Regions from separate parts of the Synechococcus sp. A15-44 genome, predicted to be linked through region 1. Evidence: predicted binding sites of a transcription regulator. Region 1 holds the regulator's gene; the other holds the start of a gene.
The links. The regulator NtcA, encoded in region 1, controls nitrogen genes in cyanobacteria. The targets are predictions, from matches to a motif close to GTANCNNNNGNTAC.

Region 1 (11,307 bases):
GTCTTGAGCTGCCGCTGGCGACCCCCGCCGTTCGCATCGCTGCCGACACCAGTGGAGGGGTGATCGAACGCCCCGCTGCACCGATGACGGCTCGAGAACAAGCCCGTTGGGAAGTGCCTGTGATCTCCTGGTTCGCCTCGCAGTCGGCGGCTCCTGGAGGCGGGATGGCTGTGTTGCTGGACGGCCCCCAGGGTGTGGATTGGTCTTCAGACCGACTTGGCATTTCGCTGCTGCGGGGCCCGACCTGGCCAGATCCCAGCGCTGATCAGGGTTGGCATCGCCAGCGCTTGGCCCTCATGCCGTTCGCCGGCTCATGGAGCGATGCCGGTGTGTCGCAGGCGGCCATTGCCTTTCGTGAGCCTGGGTGGTGCGCGGACTTGCCTGCGGCGCCGCGTCAATGGTTCCCATCGCTGCCGTTTCCACTCACGCCGGTGGGGTTGGAGCGCCATGCCGATGGTTGCGTGCTGAAGCTGCTCAATTCGGGATCAGCGCGCTGTCGCTGGACCCCCGGAGCGGGGTGGAGGGTCCGCAGGGAAGCCGACTCAATGGCCGCTTCTGCCGTGGTGATCACCCCAGGAGAACTCGTCTCCCTGGTGGTGGGTCAGTCCTCGTGATCGTCGAACGGGTCGTCGAGTGCTTTTGATGGAGGGCCAAAGGCCTGATACACGCCAAATCCGGTGAGTCCGAACAAAACAGCGAGCACGCCAATGGCGACGGACAGGGCTGGGGACGACGTTTCCATCACATCTCTCGACAGGATCAACCCCGAACCGGAGTCGGCCCCTACAGTATCGAGACTTCAAACCACCCGAGACCCGGCGTCGCCATGGCACAACGCACCCGTCTGGGAGACCTTCTCCGCCCACTGAACTCCGAGTACGGCAAGGTGGTTCCCGGATGGGGCACCACTCCCGTGATGGGCATCTTCATGGTGCTGTTCCTGGTGTTTCTGCTGGTGATTCTTCAGCTGTACAACAAGTCCCTCATCCTCGAGGGCATCAACGTGAACTGGAACGGCCTCGGCTGATCTGCACCCATGAACATCTTCGGCGTCGGTCTCCCCGAAATGGCGGTTATCGGCGCCGTTGCCTTGTTGGTTTTCGGGCCGAAACGCTTGCCCGAGCTTGGTCGGACTCTTGGTAAAACCCTGAAGGGTTTCCAATCCGCCTCCAAGGAATTCGAACGCGAGATCAACAAAGCCATGGCTGAACCGGAAGTTTCCGGTGAGGCTGCGAAGCCGGTTGAAGAACTTCCCCCCAGCGACTGAGTCGTTCCAGCGGTATGACCACTGATCTCAAGCTGGTGGTGGGTCTGGGAAATCCGGGTGTGAAATACGCCGGCACCCGTCACAACATCGGCTTCATGGCCCTCGAGCTTTTGGGTGAGCGCTCTGGGTTCAGTTTTCGTCAGCAAGCCAAGTTGCACGGTCTTGCAGCCGATACAGGGGTTGGTGAGCAGCGGCTGCGCTTGCTGATGCCTCAGACCTACATGAATGACAGCGGTCGTGCCATTCGTGCGGCTCTCGATTGGTTCGGCCTGGAGCCTCACCAATTGCTGGTGCTGGTGGACGACATGGATCTTCCGCTGGGTCGTTTGCGGTTGCGGGCCCAGGGCAGTGCCGGCGGGCACAACGGTTTGCGCAGCACCATTCAGCATCTCGGGACCCAGGGGTTCCCCAGGCTGCGGATCGGTATTGGTGCGCCGGCTGAGAACCCTGCCGAACGCCGCGCCCGAACGGTGTCCCATGTTCTTGGTCCGTTCAGCAAGGCGGAGCAACCCTGTGTCGGCGCTGTTCTCGATGCTGTTCTGGATGGGATTCAACGTCTTCAGCGCCAGAGCTTTGAGCGCGCTGGAACCTGGATCAACGGGTTCCGCTATGAACTGGAGTCGGTCGACTGATGCCGGCACTTCCGGCGACAACGGCCCATTTGCGGGTGCTCCGCCAGTGTTTTCAAGCCAAGTGCGTGGAGGGTGAAGTTTCTGCTGGAGGGTTTGAGTGGCAGTTTTCCTGGGCCTTTGATCGCGGTGAACTGGTGGTTGAGCCATCCCTGGGACGTGCCCTGATCGAGGATGCCTTGCGGCGGTTTCTGGTGCGTTCTGATTACAGGCTGGAGCCGGGGGGTGATTACACCTTCATGGTCCGGGCCAGGTTCTGAGCGAGAACGTGGGATCAGGCTCAGGCCATTTCAGGCGGCATTGCAGGTGCTCCTCAAGCATCACCAAAGCTGCAACAGCATCCAGATCCACCGGTGGAATGCGCAGTCCTGCCGGCAGCATCCGTCGCCAACCTCGAGCCGGCCACAGCGCCCAGTAACGCTGTCTCGCCCTCAGGGTTGTTCCCTGCTCCGGAACCACAGTGAGATGGCCCAGCCGTTCCAGTCGCTGGATCCAGGCTCGGCTTCCCGTGCCATCGCCGATCAGGATGCGGTCGAGAGCTTGGTCTTGATTCCAGTGCTCCAGCCAGGGTTCGACGGCCTCTGGGGCCAGCACATGCCCTTCGCGCACGAGGCCGAGCTGAAGATCGGCCAGCACAAGACCACATTTGCAGCGGCCTGGATCGAGGACGGCCACCCGTTTCATGGGGAGGCCTGAATGGTGACGACGACAGGATCGGCACTGTCGCTGACCCCTGCGGAAATCACGTCCAAGACCACGCTTTGGCTGGGTCCTTCCATCAGGGTCTGGGCCAGTTGGGAGAGGGCTGATCCATCGAACTGAAGGCCTTCGGTCAGGGATCCCCGCCGCTGCACTTCGGCATAGGCCGAGGCCAGGAGAAGGTTCAATCGTGTGCGAATGCCCTCTGGAGTGCGTTCATCCGGTTGCAGTGTGGTGGTGGCCAGCACGTCTCCGCGTTGGGTCACCGGCCGGTTCGGACGCACCTCGGGGAAGGCGTACACCGCTGTTTCACCTCGCAGCACATTGGTGGCTGAGCGCAGCGAGATCACCCAGGTCTCCGGTTTGCGGATGATGCTTTGCAGGCGTTCCACATCGCTGCGCGGAACGCGGATCAACTGCCGTTCGGGTGCTTCGCCAGGTCGCACTTTTCCGTAGGCGTTGAGATTGGCCTCCTGCAACAGCCTGTCGACAGCCTGTTTGGCCTGGTCCGGAGCATCGAGTCGAACCGTTGCTCTTGCCAAGGTCTGTCCGCTGCTGATCACCACCGATCCACGCCGCAAGGCGACCAGATTGCGTTCCAGTTGTTTGAGTTCCTGCTCACCGGCTCGGATGCGGCTGCGAACGCTGTTGAGTTCGGCTTCCGTGCGCTGGATGTCCGCATCGCGGGAGGCGATGTCCTGGCTGAGGCGTTCACGTTCGGCTTCGAGTTGGGCCAGCTCCTTCTGAAGAGGAGCCAGTTCGAGGCGCAGGGTGTTGGCCCGTTGCTGTGATTGCTCGAGCTCAATGGCGATCCGTTTGGTTTCCGTTTGGGTCTTGTCCCGTTCCCGCTCGGCTGCCTTTAGCTGCTGACGGCTGTCTTGGAGTTTCTCCTGCAGGGCATCCAGTTCAAACAGGCCCACCCGCAACTGCCGGCTCACCAGAAGCATCAGGCCAAGTGAGAGTGCGCTGATCAGGCTGCCGGTCAACACCGTGATCAAAACGGCGGTGCGCCGTGGGCGCATGCTGAACAAACTCAGTCGCGCTTTGCCGACGCGGCTGCCCAAGCGGTCGCCCAGGGTCGATAGCACGCCCCCGAGCACCAACAGAACCAGAATCAGTGCCCAGCCGCTCATCGCTGCACAAGTCGGGCGATGGCAGGCCTAGCTGAAGCGTTTGGCCAGCGCGATCGGATCCAGAACGGTGATTTTCTTGCGGTCAATCTGAACCAGACCGGATTGACGCAAGTCTCCCAGCAGACGCGTGATTGTGACGCGTGTTGAGCCAATTGCTTCAGCGATGGCCTGATGGGACAGGCGCAGGTCGATGGTGATGCCTAGCTCATCTGCCACGCCGAAGTCCCTGCAAAGCACCAGCAGGAAGCTCACCAGTCGGGATGACATGTCCCGATGGGTGAGGGTTTCAATCATCGTCTCGGTCTGCAGAATCCGGCTGGAGAGACCCTGAAGCAAGCGCAGGCCAACGCTGGTGTTTGCTTCGATGGCGGCCTTGACGGAGGTCGCTGGTGCCGTCACCATTTCGACCCGGGTGAAGGCCACAGCGTGATAAAAGCGGTCGGACCGTTGGCCTGTCAGCAGTGACAGCACCCCGAAGAGGCTGTTCTCGCGGAGCAGGGCCACGGTGATCTCTTCTCCCGATTCGTAGACGCGGGACAGACGAACGGCTCCCCGGCGGATCAGATACACCCGTTCTGCGGGATCTCCAGGGAAAAAGATGGTCTTGTTGCGATCCACCAGATCACTGCTAGCGCCATCGAGATCCCGGATGATCTCCAGCAGAGAACGGTTGGCGGGCTCTGCGCTGGGAGCTGGAGCCACCATCTGCGGGGCGTATCGGCTGAAACCTCGGCTACTGGTCATGACAACCCCCTGGTGTGGCGAAGTTACGGAGCCGGCGGTGGCCGCCATGTAGCGGTTATTACTTAACGCTGCTGTGCTCGTTGAAGGCCTGGCGTTGCGCCTGCATCAGGGAGCTCAATCCCGGCTCTGCTAAATCCAGCAGCTCATTGAGTTGGCTGCGACTGAAGGGCGCACCCTCCGCCGTTCCCTGGATTTCCAGCAGACGGCCATCGCCGGACTGCACAACGTTCAGGTCCACCTCGGCTCGGCTGTCTTCGCTGTAGTCCAGATCCAGCAAGACCTGGCCATCAACCAAGCCCACGGATACAGCCGCCACCTGATCGATCAGGGGCGATTGCTCCAGCACTCCCTGGTCCACCAGGGATCGGCAGGCTTGGTCCAGGGCAAGCCAAGCCCCGGTGATCGAGGCCGTCCGGGTGCCGGCGTCCGCTTGGATCACGTCGCAGTCGATCAGCAAGGTGCGCTCCCCTAGACGCTCCATGTCGATCACGGCGCGCAGGCTTCGGCCGATCAGCCGCTGAATTTCCTGGGTGCGACCCGAGAGTTTCATCAGCTCCCGTGATTGCCGCTGTGGGGTGGATCCGGGCAGCAACCGGTATTCGGCGCTGAGCCATCCCAATCCTTCTCCCTTGCGCCAGCGGGGAACCTTGTCCTCCAAGCAAACGCTGCAGAGAACAGCGGTTCGGCCGGTGTGAACCACAAGGGAGCTCAAGGCAAACCTCATGGGATTCCAGGTCACCGAGAACGGTCGCAACTGCTGCGGGCGACGGCCATCAGTGCGTTGTTCAGGGGATTGGCTCATCGGTGGTGTGCAGTTCGTCAAGCCTCGCAGGCGGTTGGTTCTCGCCCTGTCCAAACACCATGGGTGGTGTCAATCCCCTTGTGGAATGTGATCTCGCCGCTACATTCAAGGTCTTGCCGGGGTCGCCCGGACAGATGCTTCCGTGATGACCACAAGCCTCGCCGACCCCCAATCCTTCCAAAATTCCCTGGATCGGGATCAGCAGGCCTTGCAACGGGCGGGCCTGAGGCCCTTGCCTGCCGTTTCTGATCCGCCACCCCTGCATCTGGTGGCTCCCGAAGGGCAGCTGCAGGTGCATACGGCGCCTTATCGAGGCAGTTTCGCCAGTGTTCTCAGCCAGGCCATGCGAGCTGCCGGCTTGGGCAGTCGTGTTCTGATCAGTCAGTTCCTCAAAGGGGGCGTGCAGCAGGGATCGGCCGGCCGGGTGAAGCTCTGCGGAGGCCTCGTCTGGCTGCGGCCGGAAGTGCCCCTCTGCCTCTCCTCGCCGGGGCATCCCGGTGGTGCGGAGGCGGTGGCTGAGGTTTGGTCCATCTGCCGTCAGCATCTGATCCAGGGAGATCTCGACCAGCTGGTGTTGGATGAACTCGGCCTTGCCGTGGCCTTCGGATACCTGGATGAGGCGGACGTGATTGCAGCTCTTGAGCAGCGGCCCGCTTCGATGGATGTGATCATCACTGGACCTACAATCCCCGCCGGTGTGGTGGAGATGGCAGATCAAGTCACGGAGTTGCGCCGAGGTTTCTAATGCTCAAGTGCGATCGCTGGATCACTCAACAGGCCGGGCAGGGAATGATCGAGCCATTCCAGAGCGGTTTGGTCCGTCACCTGGAGCCGGAGCAGAAGCTGCGGCCAGTGCTGAGTTTTGGTTGCTCCTCCTACGGCTACGACCTACGCCTTTCCTCCCAGGAATTTCTGATCTTCCGGCATGTTCCAGGCACGGTGATGAACCCCAAGCGGTTCAACCCGGCCAACCTCGAACCCACTCCCCTTCATGAGGATGAAGACGGGCGATATTTCATTCTCCCGGCCCATTCCTATGGCCTCGGTGTGGCCCTGGAGAAGTTGCGGGTTCCCCCCAACATCACCGTGATCTGTTTGGGCAAGAGCACCTATGCCCGCCTTGGAATCATCGTGAACACCACCCCGGCAGAAGCGAGCTGGGAGGGTCACCTCACCCTTGAATTCAGCAACAGCTCGGGTGCTGACTGCCGCATCTATGCCGATGAGGGCATCTGTCAGCTGCTGTTTTTTGAGGGTGATCCCTGCTCGACCACCTACAGCGATCGACAAGGCAAGTACCAGCACCAACCGGAACGGGTGACGCTGGCCAAGGTCTAGTGCTCTCTGGTTAGGGGGCCAAACGCGCCCGGTGCAGCCTGCTTTTTTCGTACCAGGCTGCAAATTCAGGGGTCCACTCCACCATGTGGGGCCACATCAGATCACAGAGCTGGCGGATCTCCAGCTGGGCATCGAGCTTGGCTCGCAGATCCATGAAGTGCAGGAACGCCCGCAGGCTGAAGCTCACCACAAAATGCTGGCGGTAGTCGAAAGGGAGGATGCCGCGGGCGTGCTCCTCGGCGAAGCCCGCCCTGAGCAGATCCCTGTAGCGCTCGGCGGCGCTCCGGCAGAGATCAAGATCCTGTTGGCGTAGTGCTTCGGTGTAGGCGTATTTCTTGCCCTGCCGATCGCTGTACTCGCCGATGGGCCGCAGATAGAACACCTCTTCCAGGTCCAGGGCTCCATCCGCTGCACGGCAGATGCGTTCACCGGTGTAACGCATCGACTGCACATCGAAGCTCACCCCAACCCGGTGGGTGCGGGCCTGCTGCATCACCGAGTGCGGGAACCAGCCCACGTTCAGCACGATCTGCGCATGCTCCATCGGACCGTAGTGGCCTCGTTCTCCAGACAGCAGGCGTTTCACACAGATCTCTCCAGCCCGCTGCTCATCGGGCCAGTTGGCACGATCTCCGGCCACGAATCCTTCGCTGTAGTCCTGATGCATGGCGGCGTACACGCATTGCTGCGGGTTCGGCGTAGCTGCGATCAGATCGACCCGAAAGCGGTCCATGGGAGCGTCAGAGTGACGAGTTGTGGTGATCATGGCGAGGCGTGTCAACCATGGCTGCGGGGCCCCGCGTTGGCTGGGCTCGAGGCCCCTGCCATCGCGTTGTTCGCAGAGGGGGGCGTCGGCAGCTGGCTGATGTTGCCGACGCCAGGCAAGGCCGGCAACGGCTGATTTTCAAGCAGTGCTGTGGTGAGCAGCTGGAGTTCCTCAGCGCTGCGCAAGCCGAGGGATCGCCCCTTGGCTTCCCCCTCAGCGTTGAACAGGTTCAACTGGGGAATGCCGTTGACGTCGTAGCGATCAACAAGATCTTGCCAACGGGGGTTGTCGACGTTGACCAGAACAACATCGAGTCGATCTCGCGATTGCTTCTCCAAAGCCAGCATCGAAGGGGCCATCTCTCTGCAGACCTGGCACCAATCGGCGTAGAACTCGATCAGCGTTGGGCGTCCGTTGGTTAACGCTGTTTGTGGGTCGAGGGATCGTCTCGCCAGCTGCTCCATCGGGCTTTCGCTCTGAATGCCTCCGCGTAGGACAACCAGGCCCATGGCCAGAGCCACCGCAATCAGCACCAGCACCCATCGCTGCGCTGTGCCCAGGGGCGAAGACTCCGGGGTGCCTGTCATCGCACGTCAACCGCAGCGATCACTCTGGCAGCTCCTTCGAAAGGCCGCCGCTACCTTGACGCCATGCCAATTCTGCGACTGCTGAGCCTTCCGGTTCGGGCGCCGTTGCTGACGGTGCTATTTCTCGTTGCGGTTGTGCTCGGCAACCATTGGCAGATTGTTCAGCCCTCCTTCACGTCTCTCTATGGCGTGAGTGCGGCCTGGTTCTGGTCTCTTGTGCTGCTGCAGACGCAGGTGGTTGTCGTCTTCTGCACCATGCCCGATCTGCTGTTGCGCCAGGTGTCGTTGCTGATGGCGTCGAGCCGGGTGATGACGTTGGTGGTCACGCTGCTGGTGGTGATCACCGGTGGCATCTACCTGCTGAAGCTCAATGTGCTCACCGACGTTTTGATCCTGGCCTCAGCCGTGCTCTTGGCCAGGCTCGATCTCATCCGCATCGGTGTTCTGCCCGCCGCCGGGATCTGCCTGCTTCTGATGAGTTTGGTCGTGATCGCTGGCATCGTCGCCGGCACGCTTCTGCCCCATCCCAGCGCCAGTCTCGTTGCAGAACGATTGATTGCCGCCTAGGTAGCCGAGCAGATTGTCCAGCACTTTCTTGGTGTAGAAGCGTGTTTCCGGGTAGGGAATGCGTTCCACCCAGAGCGCATCGTCGTCTTGATCCGTGGGTTGTGCCCAAGAGGCCACAGCACCTGGCCCGGCGTTGTAGCTGGCAATGCTGCGAAAGGGGTCGCTTTCCCATTGCTCCAGCAAGTGGTGGAGGTAGCGCGCGCCCAGTTCGAAGTTGTCGGCGGGATCCTTCAGCATCAACGTGCTGGTTGGTGCGTCAGCCATCTCTGTGGCTGTGGAAGGCATCAATTGCATCACGCCTACGGCCCCAGCAGGGGAGACGACACCAGGCGCAAAGCGTGATTCCTGTTTGGCGATCGCTCGCAGCAGATTGGCCTGAACGCCTGCTTGCTCTGCCGCTGTCTGGATCTCAGCTTCGAAGAGGCGAGGGAATTGGCTGCGATGCAGGAGAGTCCGTTGATGGCAGCTCGGATCACGCCAGCGGAGGCTGAGCCACCAGAGCTGGTCCAGGCCCATCCAGGTGTCCCCGACGGCAAGGCGCAGCCTGTCTTCGGCGAGACGTTCTTCAGGTGGTGGCGGGACTGCAGGGTCTGCCTGGGCCTGCCAGGCCTCCCAGGCGGCGTGCACCTGGCCCAGGCGCCAAAGCTCGTTCACCAGGCGGTGATGGCTGTTGAGCGGTTGCCAGGCTGGCGGCTCCTGCTGCGGGTCTGGGGATCGCAACGCCAGGGGTTCGGCCACACCCAGGTGCTCCATGGCGCGCCAGCGGTAGTAGCCCCCGGGGAAGGCCCCGATCAGGCGGCGCCAGCTGCGTTCTGCCTTTGTCGTTTCGCCGAGTTGCTTGTGGCTAAGCCCCAACCAGAACAGCCGCCGCGTCTCCAACGGTGGAGGCAGGGGGCCATCCTCATCGGGGCGTTCCAGCAGGGCGCGGGCACGATCCCAATCTCCAGCCAGAAATGCCTCGCGGGCGAGGTCCCATTGGAGTTGCCAGATGTCGGGGTCGTTGGGCCAGCGGCTCAGGGCGGCATCCGCCCCATCGCCGCCGGCGAGTCGCACGCGAGCTGCGGCAACAGCGGCTGAGCGCTCCTCAAGGGCAGCCGGAAGCGCATCCAGAACCCCAGGCTGGGCATCGAGCGGTTCACTCAAGATCCGTGCTGCTTCAAGGCTGGCGGGGTGGTTTGGGTGGTTCTGCGCCAGGGTCAGCAGCCGGGCTGTACCTGCATCAGGGTCGCCATGCAGCAGCAGGGAACGACCGATGGCCAGCTGGGTCTCAGGGGAGGCCTCAAGCTCCTGAAGACAGGTCACTGCGGTGTCGGCATGGCCTTGTTTTGCCAGTGCTTGCGCCAAGGTTTGGCGTTGGTCGGGTTGAGGTGCCTGCGCCCCCGTGGCCTCGCAGGCGTCACGCATCAGCCCAAGGGCGCCGGCTCGGCGCGCATTCCAACGGGCCAGGTGCAAGGCGCCTTGATGGCTTGCTAGCGCTTCGGAGCCATCCCGAGCCGCCAGGGTCAGTGCTGCGGGGTGTGCGGGTTGCTGTTGGAGCAGCTGCTGATGAAGAACGGGATTGTTGTTGCCAAGCGCCAATCGAGCCCAAGCGGAGCCGGGTGCTTCGGGAAAGCGATCCAACAGGCGCTGCCAGGTCTCAGCAGCGTCCGATGGCTTGCCCTGGGCGGCAGTGGTGAGGGCTGCCCGTTCGAGCACCACGGCCGCCATCGGATCGCGCCCCCAGCCTTGGCCATGGAGCAGTTGCGGTGACCCATCCCTCGCCACCATCAATAGGGCGGCCTCTCGACGGGTCTGCGGATCGATGGCCCAGCGGTAGTGCTGCCAGAGCCTTGCCTGCGAGACTTCAGGCGTGAGGCGCTGATGCTGCTTGTTCAGAAGCAGCTGCCCGCCCCATGCAGCTAACCCACTGAAACCAGCAACCGAAAGCAGCAGCAGCGTTCCGATTGGCGGCCCTGCCTGCACACCCAACATGGAGTTCGTTTCATTCTGATGCTTCAAAGAGAGTTGGCGAGCCTTTGATCGCCTGTGGGCCGTGGAGGGCAGAGCTGCACCTGTCACGTCCCTGGGAATCAGCCTCAGAGGTGCTTCCTATGGTGCTGTCCACGATTGAGACCCATGGTTCAAGAGGCGTGCTCCCCGATCGGCCCCGCTCTCGGTGACGCTTCGCCAGTGTTTGGAACCGATGGAATCCGTGGGCTCGCCGGCACGGTTCTCACCCCCGCTCTATGTCTTCAGGTGGGCTATTGGGTCGGTCGGGTTCTGCAGGCGGAAGGTCCTGTTCTGATCGGGATGGACTCCCGGACCAGCGGCAGCATGGTGGTTGCTGCCCTGACGGCCGGCTTGACGGCCGCTGGTCGCGATGTGTGGACCCTTGGGCTCTGTCCGACGCCGGCGGTTCCGTTGTTGATCCGCCAGCTGAGGGCCGCCGGCGGCCTGATGGTCTCCGCCAGCCATAACCCCCCTGCAGACAACGGCATCAAAGTGTTTGGGGCCGATGGCGCCAAAGTCAGCGCCTCCCGTCAAGCCCAGGTGGAAGCCGGTCTGCAGGGGCAGACGCCCATGGCTGAGCAAGCAACATTCCGCTGCGGTGTGGCGCGATCCAGCGCCGATCTCCTGGATGGCTACAGAGAGGTGTTGCAGCAATCGGTGGCTGAACGCCGACTGGATGGCGTTCCCATCGTTTTGGACCTCTGCTGGGGATCCGCGACGGCGTGCGGTGCCGATGCCTTCCGTGCCCTGGGGGCTGATCTCACCGTGCTCCATGGGGAACCCGAT
Region 2 (11,307 bases), 330 kb from region 1:
GAGCTCGGCGGCGCCAGCCTGGACAGTCCGCATGGGATGGGGGGCGCCCCGGTGTTCGGAACACTGGTTTGGGCCGCGCCGATGGCCATCGACGCCGAAACAACAGCAAAGCTGTTGGAGGAAGCTCGGGCCGACCGCGAGGGTCTGACGGGCACGATGCGCTGCGGTGCCCTCAATCAGGGCCTGATCGCCCGCTATTCCGGCGAGTCGAGCCGTGATGCCCGCTTCTGGTTCAGCCGAGTCTGGGAGCGAACGCGGAGACTCCGGGGGCTGACAACGCCTCGCATCCCCAGGGTCTGGCCCCTGCAGGAACAGCCTCTGCGCCGACAAACGTCCACCGTGAACGCTTTGGAGACCGCAGCGGAGACACACTGAAGAAGACCGAGCTTCGCCATGCATCTCAGTCCCCAGGAAAAGGACAAGCTCCTGATCGTGACCGCAGCACTGCTGGCCGAGCGGCGCTTGAACCGCGGCCTCAAGCTCAACCACCCCGAAGCGGTGGCCTGGCTCAGCTTTCTGGTGCTCGAAGGCGCCCGTGATGGAAAGAGCGTGGCGGAGCTGATGCAGGAAGGCACCACCTGGCTGCGTCAGGACCAGGTGATGGAGGGCGTGCCCGAGCTCGTCCATGAGGTGCAGATCGAGGCCGTCTTCCCCGATGGCACCAAGCTCGTCACCCTGCACGACCCGATTCGCTGAGGCAGAACCCATGGCACCTCTCATTCCAGGCGAACTGCTTCCCGAACCTGGTGAACTGGAGCTGAATGCAGGCCGACCTGTCACCACGGTGAGCGTCTCCAACAGCGGCGACCGGCCGGTGCAGGTGGGCTCCCATTTCCATTTCGCCGAAGCCAACGCGGCCCTGCAGTTCGACCGGGCCGCAGCCCGCGGTCAACGACTCGACATCCCCGCCGGCACCGCCATCCGCTTCGAACCCGGCGACAGCCGCGACGTGAACCTGATTCCCTTCGCCGGGGCGCGACGCGTCATCGGCTTCAACGGCCAGATCAACGGACCCCTCGACGCCTGACCCATGCCCTACCGCATCTCCCGCCAGGCCTACGCCGATACCTACGGACCCACTACCGGCGACAGAGTTCGCCTGGCCGACACCGATCTGATCCTGGAAGTCGAAAAGGACTACACCGTCTACGGCGATGAGGTGAAGTTCGGCGGCGGCAAGGTGATCCGCGACGGCATGGGCCAGTCCCAGACATCCCGAGCCGAGGGCGCCGTCGACACGGTGATCACCAATGCCCTGATCCTCGACTGGTGGGGCATCGTGAAAGCGGATGTCGGCCTCAAGGACGGCCGGATCGTGGGCATCGGCAAAGCCGGCAACCCCGACACCCAGGAAGGGGTGACGATTGTGGTTGGCCCCGGCACGGAAGCCATCGCCGGGGAGGGCCACATCCTCACGGCCGGTGGCATCGACACCCACATCCACTTCATCTGCCCCCAGCAGATCGAAACGGCCCTGGCCAGCGGCGTCACCACCCTGATGGGCGGCGGCACCGGACCGGCCACCGGCACCAACGCCACCACCTGCACCCCCGGCGCCTTCCACATCGCGCGGATGCTCCAGGCCGCCGAAGGCCTGCCGGTGAACCTGGGCTTTTTCGGCAAGGGCAACGCCAGCACCCCGGAAGCCCTGGAAGAACAGGTGCGCGCCGGCGCCTGCGGCCTGAAGCTGCACGAAGACTGGGGCACCACACCCGCCACCATCGATGCCTGCCTGTCGGTGGCCGATCGGATGGATGTGCAGGTGTGCATCCACACCGACACCCTGAACGAAGCCGGCTTCGTGGAGGACACGATCGCTGCGATCAAAGGGCGCACCATCCACACCTTCCACACCGAAGGCGCCGGCGGCGGCCATGCCCCAGACATCATCAAGATCTGCGGCGAGGCCAACGTGCTGCCCAGCAGCACCAATCCCACCCGGCCCTACACCCGCAACACGCTCGAGGAGCACCTCGACATGCTGATGGTGTGCCACCACCTCGACCCGAAGATCCCCGAGGACGTGGCCTTCGCCGAATCACGGATACGGCGCGAAACCATCGCCGCCGAAGACATCCTTCACGACCTCGGCGCCTTCTCGATCATCGCCAGCGACTCCCAGGCCATGGGCCGCGTGGGCGAGGTGATCACCCGCACCTTCCAGACCGCCCACAAGATGAAGGTGCAGCGCGGTGCATTGCCGGAAGACTCCGCTCGCAACGACAACCACCGCCTCAAGCGCTACATCGCCAAGGTGACGATCAACCCAGCGTTGGCCCACGGCATCAGCAGCGACGTGGGGTCGATCGAAACCGGCAAGCTCGCCGATCTCGTGCTATGGAAGCCGGGCTTCTTCGGCATTCGCCCGGAACTGGTGGTGAAGGGCGGTTCGATCGTCTGGGCCCAAATGGGCGACGCCAACGCCTCGATTCCCACCCCTGGCCCGGTGCACGGCCGACCGATGTTCGGCGCCTTCGGCAAAGCCCTCGCCCCCAGCTGTCTCACCTTCGTGAGCGAAGCGGCGATGGATGCCGACATCCAACGCCAGCTCGGCTTGGAGCGCACCTGCATGGCGGTGAAGGAGACCCGCAGCGTGGGCAAGAGCTCCCTCAAGCTGAATTCAGCGCTGCCCAAGGTGAGTGTGGACCCGCAGACCTATGAGGTGTTCGCCGACGGTGAACTGCTCACCTGTGAGCCCGCCGAGGTGCTGCCCCTCGCCCAGCGCTATTTGCTGCTTTGAGCCCCACGCTGCTGGTGGTCCAACACGTGGACCACGAAGACGCCGCACTGGTGGGAGAACTGGCGCGGCAGCGGGGCCTGACACTCAAGATCCTGAGGCCCGACCGGGGCGACCCACTGCCGGACCCCAGGGCGTGTGCCAACAGCATCGCCCTTGTGCTCGGTGGTCCGATGAGCGTGAACGATCGCAACCAACCGGGCATGGACTGGTTGCGTCAGGAACTGGACTGGCTGAGGGGCTGGCACCAGCAACGCCGACCGGTGCTGGGCATCTGCCTGGGGGCACAGCTCCTGGCTGTGGCTGCAGGGGGCAGCGTGCAACCGCTGCAGGTGGGAGCACCACCACAGCAGCTGAAGGAATTGGGCCTCGGCGCGATCCACTGGGTCGCGGATCCAAGCGATGAGGCTTTGCTCAAAGGGCAACCAAGCAGCAGCCTGGTGCTGCACTGGCATGGCGATCGGATCCACCTCCCGGCTGATGCAACCCTGCTGGGTTCTTCACTGCACTGCGCCGAACAGGTGTTTCGGATCGGAGCCCACGCCATTGGCCTGCAATGCCACCTCGAGATCGACGGCGATGCGCTGGAACGCTGGATCGCCAACGACCACGACTACGTGGTGAACGCCCTTGGAGCTGAAGGGCCCGATCGCCTGCGCTGGGACTGGCGCAGGCTGGGCACAACGCTCCAAGAACAAGGCCGAAACTTCTTCAATGCTGTGCTCAATCAACTGATTGAGATCAGCCAGACCCACTAATTCCTACGGACAAAAATAAACAAAACCAAAAACTTTTCTGAAGAGGTATCACCCTGAACACCACTTCGGGATTTGCAGGAGCTTGAATACTTCTGTAGCAACAGCTACCGATCGTTCACTTCGCATCGCGCGAAGCGCAGTTCGCCTCAGGCCATGGAACGGGGACCTGAGCTTGCTTCGAGGACCATCCAATGACCACCCTTCTCTATCGCGGGCATCAGTACCAGCAAAGCAACGCCACCGAGGGCAATCCTGGCGTTCAGCTTGTGTACCGCCGCAACGTGTACCAAGCCCGCCAGATCAACAACCACCGCACTCCGGTGCAGCTGATTTACCGGGGCGTGCGCTACACGCGCTAGGCCAACTTCTCGATCCGTAGCAACTCGAACATTCCAATCCTGAGGATTGAGGCGTAATAGATCCAGCTTCAGCAACGACGTTGGATCTCATCACTACTCGCCTCGACCAAGGTCTCGTGCAGGTGAATCCCTCCAGCGTGCACGGTGTGTTCTGGCTGCAAACGCACTTTCCAGCTCAAGACTGGGATGCCCTGCTGTCGGGACAAGCCGCTTTCGGCATGGATTGCATCGACGATCTGATCAGTGATGCCCGCGAAGCTGGATTGAATGTGGAGTGGGAAGCTTCCGTCCCCAGCTGAACCCCCTGGAATTAAAAAAGCCCTGCAACACAGTCGTGTGCAGGGCTTTTTTAATGGCGTGAATGACGGTGAATGCTCAAGCCACCAAGCGGTTGAGCATCGGCAACTCCGACAGTTCATCCCTCCACTCCTGGGCCCAGAGGGCCTGACTGCGCTCATACACCTCCATCAACTGCTCCACGGCGCGCTCGTGAAAATCAACGCGAAGATCCAACAGCGGAAAAGCCGCTTCACCGCTCACCTGCACCGCCGCTGACGTGCAGAAGGGAGAACGATGGTCACCGCCGGCCGCTTCCCCAGCCTGCAGAGCCATCATCAGGCGGCGACCCAGTTTCAAGCTGGGGTCGCTGGTGAGAAAGGCCTGCTCCATGGCTGCCAACACCCCTTCATCCACCAAGCAATTGCCGGCAACAGACAGATCACGCTGATGGCGATGACCTGCCCAAGGGCCGCAATCCTGTCCCGTCCAACAGGCCGTGCGACCGTCCAGATCAATCAGGTGAAACTGACGCCGGTCACGGTGCTGATCATCCGCCAGCAAGCTGGCCAGAACGCTCTCGGCATCCGAACTCTGCTCCAGGCGCTCAAGACCACAAATCCCCAGATACGGATTGGTGTGGGCCTGGGTGGCGACGGCACCAACCCCGGCGCGGATGTGGGGCACGGTGGATCCAACAGCCAGATGACAGGTGGCAACGGCCACGCCAAAGCGACCGTTGCTGGGGTCCCGAGCCAGGATTGAAAAGGTCACGGCAGCTGACGGTCGAGCCGCTGCAAGGTTTCCAGCAGCACCGCAGTTCCCGCCCAGCACTGCTCATCGCTGGTGAACTCTGCAGCGGAATGACTCAGACCACCCCGACTGGGCACAAAAATCATGCCCATCGGCCAACGGCGGCCGACCTCCTGCGCATCGTGACTGGCTCGGCTGGGGAGATGGCTGTGGGACAGGCCGAGATCGGCCGCGGCCTCCGCAATCGTGGCCATCACCACGACATCAGCAGGGGTGGGATCAACACTGAACTGGGGATCCACCGCAATTGGGCAGCCCGTTTCAGCACCGATGCGTTCCAGCTGCTGCATCAACTCCTCCACCAACTGATCGAGCACGGTCGGATCCACATCCCTGAGGTCAACGGTCAGAGTGACAGCGCCGGGAACAACATTGGCGGCATTGGGCCAAACCTCCAGTCGACCCACCGTCGCCACCGGATCCCCTGGATGGCGGGAGGCCATGGCCTCGACGGCAAGAACAATGCGTGAAGCCGCCACAAGAGCGTCCTGTCGCAGCTCCATCGGTGTGGTGCCGGCGTGGTTGGCCTGGCCCTGCACGTTGATGCTGAAGCGACGCTGACCCACAACACCCTCAACAACACCGATGGCATCACCGCGTTGCTCGAGAACACCACCCTGCTCAACATGCAACTCCAGGAAAGCGGCGTAGGCCTCATCGGAGCGGCGGGCTGACGCCAAAGACGGCCAATCCCCCCCGAGGCGCGCCAGGTTGTCCTGAATCGGCTGGCCGTTGCTGGTGGCGTAACTCTCCGGGTCAGCGGAGGCCGTGCCCGCCAAGCCCTTGCAACCCACCATGGTCGACTCCTCGTCGGCAAAGGCGATCAACTCGATACCATGCCGCAGCCGCAAACCCTGATCCTGTAGAGCGCGGCAGGCCTCCAGGCCGGCCAACACCCCCAGAGCACCGTCAAAACGACCACCGGTGGGAACCGTGTCGAGGTGCGACCCGGTCACCAGGGCCGGACGGTGGGGATCCAAGCCTTCAAGGCGTCCGATCAAGTTGCCAGCGGCATCAACACGCACCTGCATGCCGAGCTGCTTCATCCAGTGGGCCAGCAACTCGCGCCCTTGCACATCCTCCGGCGAGAACCCGCGTCGACAGATGCTGCCATCGGGCTTGGCGCCAATGCTGGCCAGCTGTTCAATTGTTTCAACCAAACGATCACGGTTTGGTCGCGCAGCAATCTTGGCTGGCTCGACCCTTGATGCAGGGGTGGTCGGAGAAGCCGTAATGAGCGCTGGCAATGCCGTGACCTTCAGTTCAAAGGGATTAACACCTTCACCTGAAAGGGCCGATCGGCCTGTAGCTAGCGCAACGATTTAATCCTGACCAAAGAATTCAAACGGGCATCAGCACCCGCCAACCCAGGCGGTCTGCCTCACGCCGGGCCAGGGCTGGCACGTCTTCCGCCACAAACATGCGGTGCAGCATCTGCACACCCAGCAGATGATTGATCACCGCATCCATCTGTACACGCTCCGCATCGGTGGTGGCCGGATCCTCGTGACGCGCAAACAAGGCACGCACGCCGGCCTTGCTCAACAAACCAGCGGCATCGATCGCCTCATCGCTGAGGTAGTCGTCGGCGAGCTGCTTCATCTGCTCCCACTTCTCGGGCTCCGTGTGGGCTGGCGGGGCCATGAAGGCGAACTTCTCACGCCGGTACAACACCTCCGGCAACAGGCCGGCCATGGCTTCCCGCAGCACGTATTTCTCAGTTTTCCCCTTGATCCGCAGCTCAGGCGGCACCTGAACCGCCACCGCGGCCAGATGGTGATCGAGGAAGGCGGGTCGCGCTTCCATGGAATTGGCCATGTCGACCCGATCGCCGCCCCAGGTGAGGATCTGGCCCTCCAGCATGGTCTTGATCCAGACGTACTGGGCCTTGTCCAGGGCATGGCGCCCGTCCAGTTGATCCGCATCCAGTTGCTCGGCAATCGCCTTGCCCGGGGAGTAATCCTTCAGGGCTGCGGCATGGGATTCCGCCAGAAGCTCCGGCACCAAGGGCGCACAGGCCAGCCAGGGCTGCAGGCAACTGGGGGTGAAGCCAACCACCGCATCAAGATCGGGGTCATCCACCTGGTTTTCAGCCAGCATCGCCCCTTTCACCAGGGCATTGGACTGCTGCAACAGGCTTTCCCAGCTGGCGCGCTCCTCCTGCGGCAGGTCATCGAGACCGTGGAGGAACATGTCGCGGCGGAAGGCGGGATAGCCACCGAACAGCTCATCTGAGCCTTCACCGGTCATCACGACCTTGTAATCCACGTCGTTGACGTGGCGGCTCATCAAGAACTTGGCCACCGCCAGGGTGTTGTAGATCGTTCGCTCCGCATGCCAAATGGTGCGTTCCATGTGGCCATAGAGCTCCTGGCCCGAGAGACGCATCAGATCCTGCTCAGCGCCTGTGGCCTCAGCCATCTCCCGGGCAATCGGCGACTCGTCATAACGGGCGTCGTCAAACCCGATGGTGAACGCCTTCACCGGTGCCTGGCTCACGGCTGACGCCAAACCAAGGATCGAACAGCTGTCGATGCCGCCGGAGAGATAACAACCCACCGGCACGTCAGCCACCATGCGCAGTTCAACGGCCTCCAGCAAAGCCTCACGAACGGCAGCGATGTGGTCAGCTTCGGTTCGCTTGGGGTCCCGCTCGTCCTTGCGCGGAAAGTCGACGTCCCAGTAGGTGGACTCCGACACCTCCAGATGCCCATTCACCCGTTGCACCTTCAGCACATGGCCGGGCTTCACCTGATGCACCCCGGCGAAGGCGGTGGTGCCGGGAACCATGGTCTGCATCAACTGGTGAAACAGACCCTCCGAAGTGAAACGTCGCTCCACCGCCGGATGGGCGAACAGCACCTTCAATTCGGAACCGAACACCAGACCCTCAGGCGTCATCGCCCAGTACTGCGGTTTGATGCCGAAGCGATCCCGCACCAGGTAGAGGCAGTCTTCGGACCGATCAAACAAGGCGAAGGCAAACTCACCGCGCAACAAGGGCAAGGTCTCCTCCAAGCCCTGGCGTTGATACAGCCGCAGCAGGATCTCGGAATCGCTCTTGCTGCTGAATCGCACCCCCTGGGCGGTGAGGTCAGCCCGGATTCGCTGGAAGTCGTAGAACTCACCGTTGTGGGCCATCAGCACCTCCCCGTCATCGGTGAGGAAGGGCTGCCGGGCCCGTGACTCATTCAGGTCAATGATCGAAAGGCGCGCATGGCAGAAGCCAACGCCGGCCTGATCGATCACCTCAACGCCGAAACCATCGGGCCCGCGATGGGCCTGAATCGCCGCCATGTTGACCAGCAGCTGGCGATCCACCGTCTGTTGACGGTCTGCGTTGAAGACACCACCAATTCCACACATCAGCTCACCTCAGATCACATCCATCACGCGTTCGGCCCGATCCACCATGCAGGTGAGCAGGGCCATCCGCAGGAACACAGCTCCCCTGGCCTGGCTGAAATACCAGTTGTGGGGCGTGTCATCCATGCAGGTGCTCAGTTCCGCCCCCCGCGCCAGCGGGTGAAGCACGATCGATTCTGCTTTGTAGGGCAAATCCTTGGTGAGACGGAATTGATCGCCATGCACCTCAAAGCTGTCGCCCACCCAGGCAATGGCATTGATGTAGGTGACATCCAGGTGGGGCAATTCCTGAATCAGATCGGTGCTGCAGCGGAGCCGCAATCCGGCCTCCAGCAACTCCTCCTTTTGCCCCGGATCGAACAGGGATTCCTCGGGGTCAGCCTCCGCTGAGTGGATCACCACCACCTCATCCACAATGTGGGGAAACTTGGCCAGGATCCGCAGCAACGAGCGCACGGTGCGCATCCGCGCTGGCACACCGATCACCCCAATCCGAATGCGTTGGTTCGCTGCCACCTCGGGTTCCGCCAGCGACGGTCGCCATTTGAGGATGGTGAAGAGGTCCGCCATCGCCTGGGTTGGATGCTCATCGATGCCATTGCCAGCGTTGATGATCGGAATCCGCAACGTGCTGGACATCGCATAAACAGCGCCGGGATCGCTATCCCGCAGCACCACGCAATCGCCGTAGTTGTTGAACATGTGGGCGACATCTTCCAGAGACTCGCCCTTGGCGATGCCAGTGGAAGCACGGTCGGTGATGTTGATCGAGCTGCCCCCGAGGCGATGCCAGGCACTGTCAAAGGACAGACGCGTGCGCGTACTGGGCTCGTAGAAAGCATTGATCAGAATCTTTCCCTTCAGCGGAACGCTGTGAGTGATGTAGCGACCAGGATTGCTTTCGTATTTGGCCGCCAAACGAAACAGCTGCAACAGGGTCTCGGGCTGAAACGGCTGGATCGACACCACATGCTGATCCACTAAATCCTTGAGCGGCTCAGCGTCTTCCTCAATCGTCGTTAGGAGGGTTTCTGGCTGCGTGCGTCCGTAAACGTCTGGCCCGATGGGCGCAAAGCGCATCGGCTCGTCATCCAGTTCCAGCGTGGCTGTTTTGACGTCGAGCATCAAACCTCTCCTCGCAACAGAGCCGGAAGGTCAACAACCGGCACCACTTGTAACTTTCAACACCCTGCAACAACGGGGGGGCCATCTTCAAGAAATCACGCGGCTTCTTTCGAAAGCGGAAGAAAAACGGTGGCAATAGCTACACAATTGCCGAGAAGTTCGAATTACTTCACCAAACCCGGCCATTGCGCCACTCCACCCACCAGATCAGCAGCAGCACGAGCACCGACAGCACCAGGGCGAACTGACTGGCCACCAGCAGAGCCTGAAAGCCCGACAGACCAACGAGGCCCGCCATCAAAGGAACCATTTGGATCATCCCTCCTCCTGCAGCAAGGTGAAGTCGAAGCGTTCCGGCCAGAACCGACTGCCAAGCAGCATCACAACCGCCGAAACGGCCGCCGAAAACACAGCAGCGCAATAGGGCGCGATCAACACGTAGGCGAGCAGGCCCACAACACTGCCGGCCAACATGGCCGCAATGGCAGCGGTGCGGTTGGCCGTGCGCCAGTAGAGGCCACACGCCACAGGCCAAACCGTGGAAGCCACCAAGGCACCGGTGAAGAACAGCACCGACGCCAGCGAATCCAGCCGCGGCCAGGACAGCGCCAGGGTGACGACAGCCAGTCCCACCACCATCAACCGCGCCGCCTGCTTGAGCTGCAGGTCGCTGGCCTGGGGGCGCAACAGGCGGAAGTACACATCCTCTGCCAGCAGATCGGCGGTGGAGGCCAACAGCGAATCCAGGGTGGAGGTGAGCGAGGCGAACACCACCACAAACACCAGAGCCGCGCCGCCGGCACCGAGCAGATCGGCTGCCATCACAGGGAACACCATGTTCACCTGCTCGATGGGCAACTCACGGGCCAGGGCGACCAGGCCGATGGAGCCCGTCACCATCGGCACGCTCATCCAGGCGATTCCCCCCAACACGAAGGAGGTCATCACCACCGAGCGCCGGCTCGCGAAAACCCGGGACCACCAGATGTTGTTGTGAAACACCTCGCCCATCGAAAACAGGGCGGAATTCCAGGCGATCAACAAACCCGCCGGCAGCAGCAGATCAAGCCGATCGGGATGCCGGGCCAGCAACGCGGCATGCACCTCGGGCATCGGAAATTGACGGAAGGCGAGCACCGCCACCACCGCCAGCAGCACCATGATCAACAGGGACTGAATGAAATCGGTGCCGATCACAGCCCGCATTCCACCGAACAGGGTGTAAAGCGTGGCGACACCAATCACCACCACCATCCCCACGTGGTAGTTGAAGCCTGAAAGAGCCTGCAACAGCAGGCCAGCACCCATCGCCTGGGTCATCAGAAAGCCCAGGGTGTAGATCGCGGTGATCAGCATGAACACCCACCAGGCCAGACGCCCGTAGCGCAGACGAATGAAATCGCCGCTGGTGCGCCCGTTGGGCATCAACTGCTTGATCCGCGAGGCCAGGGGGGCGAACAGGATCAGACCAAGCCCGGCCAGGGCATAGCTGAACATGCCCCAAAGGCCGGTTTTGTAGCCGAATTCAGGGGCGAGCAGGGTGGTGTTGCCGGTGACCCAGGAGGCCATCAACGTGGCCGTGCTCAGGGCCAGCCCGATGTTGCGCCCCGCCAGCATGTAGTCGTCGGCATTGCCTTGACCGCGCCGGCCCCAGGCAATCCCGAGCGCCACCCAGAGAACGGAGAACAGCACCACCAACGCCCAGGCGATCCCGGGCTGAAGGAAGGGAACCGAGTCAGCGGACATCCGTCGACCCCCTGCGGTTCCAATACAAATGTCCGCGCAGAATCATCACCACCGTCGCCGCGGTCACAACGGCACCGAGGGCAAAGATCAGTCGCGCCCAGAGCAATTCATCCAAGGCCCAGCCCCT

Region 2: SynA1544_RS14225 (aspartate carbamoyltransferase) is a predicted target of NtcA. The motif match lies at 9,564-9,577, and genes of this name have one in related genera.

The regions. Positions count from the first base shown of each region.
Region 1 is NZ_CP047938.1:252,845-264,151, forward strand. Features, by position in the region: partial or broken gene SynA1544_RS01275 (alpha-mannosidase) at 1-614, shown strand, start outside; gene psbN (photosystem II reaction center protein PsbN) at 602-742, opposite strand; gene psbH (photosystem II reaction center phosphoprotein PsbH) at 827-1,027, shown strand; gene SynA1544_RS01290 (TatA/E family twin arginine-targeting protein translocase) at 1,037-1,267, shown strand; gene pth (aminoacyl-tRNA hydrolase) at 1,282-1,899, shown strand; gene SynA1544_RS01300 (DUF3146 family protein) at 1,899-2,156, shown strand; gene SynA1544_RS01305 (resolvase) at 2,134-2,580, opposite strand; gene SynA1544_RS01310 (DUF3084 domain-containing protein) at 2,577-3,728, opposite strand; gene ntcA (global nitrogen regulator NtcA) at 3,756-4,472, opposite strand; gene rph (ribonuclease PH) at 4,531-5,274, opposite strand; gene SynA1544_RS01325 (cob(I)yrinic acid a,c-diamide adenosyltransferase) at 5,420-6,019, shown strand; gene dcd (dCTP deaminase) at 6,019-6,612, shown strand; gene thyX (FAD-dependent thymidylate synthase) at 6,623-7,345, opposite strand; gene SynA1544_RS01340 (thioredoxin domain-containing protein) at 7,390-7,965, opposite strand; gene SynA1544_RS14595 (hypothetical protein) at 8,029-8,532, shown strand; partial or broken gene SynA1544_RS01345 (transglycosylase SLT domain-containing protein) at 8,620-10,503, opposite strand; gene glmM (phosphoglucosamine mutase) at 10,648-11,307, shown strand, end outside.
Region 2 is NZ_CP047938.1:2,543,337-2,554,643, forward strand. Features, by position in the region: gene SynA1544_RS14175 (urease accessory protein UreD) at 1-375, shown strand, start outside; gene SynA1544_RS14180 (urease subunit gamma) at 394-696, shown strand; gene SynA1544_RS14185 (urease subunit beta) at 707-1,027, shown strand; gene ureC (urease subunit alpha) at 1,031-2,740, shown strand; gene SynA1544_RS14195 (type 1 glutamine amidotransferase) at 2,755-3,495, shown strand; gene SynA1544_RS14200 (DUF4278 domain-containing protein) at 3,687-3,854, shown strand; gene SynA1544_RS14205 (hypothetical protein) at 3,935-4,153, shown strand; gene SynA1544_RS14210 (DUF1028 domain-containing protein) at 4,230-4,904, opposite strand; gene SynA1544_RS14215 (Zn-dependent hydrolase) at 4,901-6,103, opposite strand; gene asnB (asparagine synthase (glutamine-hydrolyzing)) at 6,285-8,309, opposite strand; gene SynA1544_RS14225 (aspartate carbamoyltransferase) at 8,319-9,434, opposite strand; gene SynA1544_RS14975 (hypothetical protein) at 9,604-9,732, opposite strand; gene SynA1544_RS14230 (sodium:solute symporter family protein) at 9,750-11,180, opposite strand.